2 linked regions of the Heyndrickxia acidicola genome follow. The protein of the gene in region 1 binds, or shares a complex with, the protein of each later gene. Links are inferred from orthologs where the notes say so. Each region holds a gene or a part of one and is shown on either strand. Other genes may lie near its edges.

Evidence for each region. The genes of interacting proteins can lie anywhere in the genome.
Region 2: the proteins of A5N88_RS08595 (region 1) and A5N88_RS07610 are in contact, whole or in part, in a crystal structure (PDB 6PRK), measured with the Bacillus subtilis proteins. The link is inferred for Heyndrickxia acidicola from one-to-one orthologs.

What each region holds. Positions count from the first base shown.
Region 1 is NZ_KV440953.1:1,831,990-1,834,960, forward strand. What follows is about bases 31-2,924. They hold A5N88_RS08595 (YlbF/YmcA family competence regulator), read right to left. Parts: upstream 1,754-2,924; coding sequence 1,307-1,753; downstream 31-1,306. Other genes in these bases: A5N88_RS08585 (DUF7147 family protein), read left to right, coding at 31-395; A5N88_RS08590 (YlbG family protein), read right to left, coding at 609-884; A5N88_RS08600 (hypothetical protein), read right to left, coding at 1,863-2,252; A5N88_RS08605 (YlbE-like family protein), read right to left, coding at 2,771-2,924. Outside these bases: more of A5N88_RS08585, read left to right, coding at 6-30; more of A5N88_RS08605, read right to left, coding at 2,925-2,971. UniProt on the Bacillus subtilis protein: Regulates sporulation prior to stage II. Positively controls the competence regulator ComK at a post-transcriptional level. May modulate the translation, stability or activity of ComS. May work together with YmcA to regulate community development.
Region 2 is NZ_KV440953.1:1,617,365-1,620,142, reverse strand. The notes cover bases 77-2,777. They hold A5N88_RS07610 (YlbF/YmcA family competence regulator), read left to right. Parts: upstream 77-1,061; coding sequence 1,062-1,493; downstream 1,494-2,777. Other genes in these bases: A5N88_RS26095 (hypothetical protein), read right to left, coding at 2,723-2,777; A5N88_RS07605 (outer spore coat protein CotE), read left to right, coding at 2,043-2,582; miaB (tRNA (N6-isopentenyl adenosine(37)-C2)-methylthiotransferase MiaB), read left to right, coding at 77-1,059. In the rest of the region: more of miaB, read left to right, coding at 1-76; more of A5N88_RS26095, read right to left, coding at 2,778-2,778. UniProt on the Bacillus subtilis protein: May work together with YlbF to regulate community development.

The DNA of each region.
Region 1 (2,971 bases):
CGAGTATGCTTCAACGATTTATTGAATTAGGAGAGGGCTATTCAGACATATATGAATTAATTGAATTAGCCAGAAGCAATCAGCATAGGGTGTCATCCTTGCTTGCATTTCACTCTTCTATTAAAGAAAAGTCACAAACATCTTTATGTGTCATTTTGAAACCTGCAGGCACAGGAGATTTTCAGCCGCTATACATATGCCGTGAAGGCATCCCTAACCCTCATACTATGCCTACGAAACGCTTTGAGATTTTTGAAAATCTTGGCAGAGAGCTGGGGAAAGCGATTGTAGAATTAGATGTAAAGCCATCTGTCCACTTTGCGGAAAAAGAACTATTTTACCAGTATTTAATTGGAATTTTGCGCCTTAATCATTTTATAGCTCCACTGCAATAAGCTTTTAACAATGACTCAGATTAAAAGGGGCACTTTATGAACGATTAACGCCTTCAGAACATAATGAAAGACCAGGTATATGAATACCCGGTCTATTTTCATTTTTTATGTAAAGGCTCTCTGTTAATCTTACCTGTTGAATTCTGATGCAGGCACTCATTTTTCCGAGGGCGTACTGCCTCAAATAATGGTTGATTTGCTGGATATGTTTACTTAAATCCCTATCTTATAATCATATTCTTTTGCCTTATCAGGTTTAGAATTTTCATATTCCGTTTTTAAGAATGGTTTCAAAGATGGCTCAACCCTTTTAACAAAAGACATCGATGAAAATTTTTCCTGTAATGCTTCTATCTCATCTTGATTGCAGTATAATACGACATATTTCATTTTTTTTGATACATAGTGTACATTCCCAAAACGCCTAAGTGTTTTAGCATGCTTTAAATTGTATAACCAGACAATGAGCCCTTGTCTCTCAACAAACATACATTCTTCCCCTTATTTTTGCTTAATGGCTTTTTACCTAGATCATGATTTTTTTATACTACAACACGAATGCATTACCCAAGGACAACAATGCAGAAAGAGTATCCTGTACATAAATGATTCTTATCTTATCATATCTCCGCTCTTTTCCACAATAGCAAGATGTTACCAAGTAAAAAAGAATAGAAATCCATAGCAAAAGCGCAAGCATCTTGTTCATCGGCGTAAGGATTTCGTAGTCTTCGACTGAGATAATGGGAAACACAGCGAGGTCGTTCACGAGCTGATGTTGACATATCATACAGAAAGAGACATAGTAATCCGCGAAGCTATAGGGCGCTGGAGCTGGACAGAGAATATAATGGGTTGAATAATTGACTTATACTTATCCTCAAAAAAAGGAATACACATGTATTCCTCCTTTATGCTGAACAGCTGCAGCCCCCACCAGAACCGCAGCCCCCGCTGCAGCTGGAGCCTGTTTCAAAGAAAGGATTCCCTGAAGGAACCTTGATTTGTTCCGAAACAGCTTGGCCCACAATTCTGCTAATCTCATCAAGCATGGATTGCAAGGCTGTTTCCGCCCTTCGAAAACCTGCCACATTTTCGTCAAGATCCATTTCTCTCTTAGCTTCCCTCACTTCTTTATTAATGAGCGAATAATCAGGATGATATCTGCCAAATCTTTGAACATCCTCATACTGTTCTTTTAATTTAACAAATTTACTAATCCTTATTTGGGACTGTGTATTATTCTTTAATTTATAATAAAATCTGCGATACTCTTCTGCTTCTTCAGATTGTAAAACCATATTAGCCAGCTCTTTTGTTTCATCCAGAATTTCCAGCCTTTCAATAGTTGCAAGCACAGTGCTCACCTCCAACCATATTTTATCACGTTTTAGATTTGATAGCGAATATTCTCCTCTTAATCATAAGGGATTTATACTAATTTAATCTTTCGCTTCTCCCTCATTTTTAGGATATGGTTACATAAAAGTTCCGGCTGATCCCGAAACTTTTATTTTTTTGGTTATATATTTCAACCTTAACCAGGTGAGACCCTCTTGGAACATCTTTCATAATAAAAGCTGCCGTGTGATATTCCGCTTTTCTAAATCCATCAATAAAAACAACAATCTTGCCTCTTCTTGCCCCTTTTGTTGCACCAGTAAACGAAACACCAGGTACCATGCATTCTACAAAAACATCGTTTTCCTGGACAATATGGCGGATGATTGTTTGTTCCTTTGCTGTTTTAAGCGAAACATTATGGGATGCGTCTGCATGAAAAATTCCGGGAAAGCTGCTTAGAATACCACCGCTTACAAGAACAGCACTTAAAGTATATATAATCCACTTTTTCAAATTTATCACTCCTTAGTACTATATAAATTGCAATTAGTTTTTACTTATAACATGGCTGTTAATTTCCGCTGCAGGCACTCGCTTTCCGTGGAACAGACAGGGATTGCTCTTGTAGCGCCTGCCTTTGCCTGCTTGTCCCGCAGAAGCCTCGTACCTTCCGCTCCAATCATCAGAGTAAAAACTTAAATTCAACATATATAGCTTTTGCAAATTTAGTAAATTTACTCAAAAAAAGAACACATTTTTCAAATGTGTCTTCATCATGAAAAATAGATTATTAACTTTTCGTTGTTAAATTCATCAAAATGGTAGTAAAGAATTATTTGTGTTGAGGCTTCAAAATGACACAGGAAATGAGGTTACGAAATTCTAAGAAATACGGTTCTACCAATAATCCATGAGACCTTTAAAAATTAGCTCTGTTAAAGGACGCTGTTGTTTAATAGCTCATTCGTGTGAAAAGGCGGTTTCACTCGCTAAAAAAACGAACAGTTATCAATATAGGAATTTAACAGAGCCTAAAAATTAATATTTTGAAGCATGCTCATCATCATGGAGGCCATCTGGAGATTATTATAAAATTTATCTACTCTGTGAGGAATGGTCCTCTCATAGTAATTTAAAGATGCAATTTCGAATTGTTCCAGGTCTTCCGGATGCCGGCTAAGCCTTCTATACCAGGCAGGCTGTTCCCGGATAAATTGTTTTAATTCATTTTT
Region 2 (2,778 bases), 210 kb from region 1 along the record:
CATCAGCATGTAGATATGATTTTTGGTACACATAATATCCATCGTTTGCCAAACATTTTAAAAGAGGCTTACATGTCTAAGGCAATGGTTGTTGAAGTGTGGTCAAAAGAAGGAGACGTTATTGAAAACCTTCCGCGTGTCCGCCGCGGCAACATTAAAGCATGGGTAAATATCATGTACGGCTGTGACAAGTTCTGTACCTATTGCATTGTTCCATATACCCGCGGTAAAGAGCGAAGCCGCCGTCCTGAGGACGTTATACAGGAAGTGCGCCAGTTAGCTGCACATGGCTATCAGGAGATTACCCTTTTAGGTCAAAATGTAAACGCATATGGCAAAGATTTTGAGGATATTGAGTATGGGCTGGGCGATTTAATGGATGATCTTCATAAAATTGATATTCCCAGAATTCGCTTCACAACCAGTCATCCGCGTGATTTTGACGATCGCCTCATTGAAGTTCTGGCTAAAAAAGGGAACATGGTTGAGCATATCCACCTGCCAGTACAGTCCGGATCAAGTGAAATTCTGAAAATTATGGGCCGCAAATACACCAGGGAGCATTACCTTGAATTGGTACGTAAAATTAAAGCAGCGATTCCGGATGCTGTTTTAACTACTGATATTATTGTCGGTTTCCCAAATGAAACAGATGAACAATTTGAAGAAACCATCTCTTTATATAAAGAAGTTGGTTTTGAAGCAGCCTATACCTTTATTTATTCTCCTCGTGAAGGCACACCTGCAGCCAAAATGAAAGACAATGTGCCGATGAACGTGAAGAAAGAAAGATTGCAGCGGTTAAATGATGTGGTTAATGAGTACTCCAAAAAGGCTCTTGAAAGCTACAAAGGCCAAATTGTTGAAGTGTTGGTTGAAGGAGAAAGCAAAAATAATCCGGATGTACTTGCAGGCTATACAAGAAAAAGTAAATTAGTAAACTTTAAAGGACCTAAAACGGCTATTGGCCATCTTGTAAAAGTGAGAATTACGGATGCGAAAACATGGTCATTAAATGGGGAAATGGTGGAAGAATTAGAAGCGGCTGAGGTGAAATAATAATGGCAACCTATACGAAGCAGCAAATTATCGAGAAAGCTCGGGAAGTGGCAAGAATGATTGCAGAGACAGATGAAGTAGATTTCTTTAAACGGGCCGAAGCTCAAATAAATGAGAACCAGAAGGTCCGTGAAATGATTGCAAGTATAAAAAGCCTTCAAAAACAGGCTGTTAATTTCCAACACTATGGAAAAACAGAAGCCTTAAAAATGGTGGAAGCCAAAATTGAAAAATTAGAAGAAGAGCTTGATGAACTGCCAATCGTAAGAGAATTTAAACAATCACAAGTCGATGTGAATGATTTATTGCAAATAGTTGCTTCATCCATATCAAATACCGTAACGGATGAAATTATTATTTCTACAGGCGGAGATGTACTTCGCGGAGAAACCGGTTCGCAGGTAAGAAACTCGGTTCCCGGAAGCTGCAATTAATTCTCTGCTCACCATTGAAAGAAGACCTGGATTAAACTTTTAATCCGGGTTTTTTGTTGCAAAAATCAATGCTTTTGCATATTAAAGCGTAAAAGGGGTCTGACCCCTTTAGTGGAGTAAAGTGATAAAGTTTTTAGTTTTTGCTATTATTCCCTTTGAATTATTCTTCTTGTTGAGAACATTATTTAACATTTGTGCTTCAGCTTTCCCCCTTATTAGAGCAATCAAAAAAATCTCCATAAGACACCCTTAATGTTGCACCCCTTGAAGTCATGTGGAAATTTCCAGGTGAGATAAAGCAAAGAAATCAGAAAATGATAGGTTTCCAGAGCTTTGTGACAGAGCCCAGAACATATCATTAGTCCATACATATAATGAAATAACCCAAAAGCTTTTAGGCGTGAATGATTCTTGTCCTTCTTTGTTTTCATGGCTCATAAAAAGATGCTAAGAAAGCTTTGAAATTAAAGAAACAACTTGAAAACATGGCACACTAGTCTATGGGCATGCATAGGATGAATTGAAAATAAATGAGGAGGGTTCGCTCGAATGGCAGAATACAGAGAGATTATTACAAAAGCAGTCGTAGCGAAGGGACGAAAATTTACTCAGTCCAATCATACGATCTGCCCGCCGCATCATCCATCGAGCATATTAGGTTGCTGGATCATTAATCATCAATATGAAGCACGCAAAATTGACAAGAAAGTTGAGATTTGCGGAACATATGATATTAACGTCTGGTATTCCCATCATGACAATACGAAAACATCGGTTGTTACAGAAAAAGTGGAATACACAGATGTTGTAAAGCTTCATTACCGTGATCCTGATTGCCTTGATGATAAAGAGGTAGTTGCACGTGTGCTTCAGCAGCCTAATTGCATCGAAGCCGTCATTTCCCCTAACGGAAATAAGGTGATTGTAAACACGGAACGTGAATTTCTGGTTGAGGTAATAGGAGAAACCAAGGTTTGCGTTGTCATCCATCCAGACGGATGTGATTGTGAGGATGAGTGGGAAGAAGATTTAGAAGATGAATTTGAAGCATTAAATCCTGATGTTCTGTTCGGTTCAGAAGAGGAATAAGAGTATACCGCTCAATAAGCATATCATATAAACAAAACTGGAACATTGCCGCAGTCTCAATGATTGTGGTAATGTTTATTTTATTTTACAGTCTTTTTTTAATATATATATATAAATTGAAAATAGGTTTTTCTTATAAATTAACTATTGATTTCCGCTGCAGGCACTCGCTTTCCACGGGGCAGACAGGGAGTCT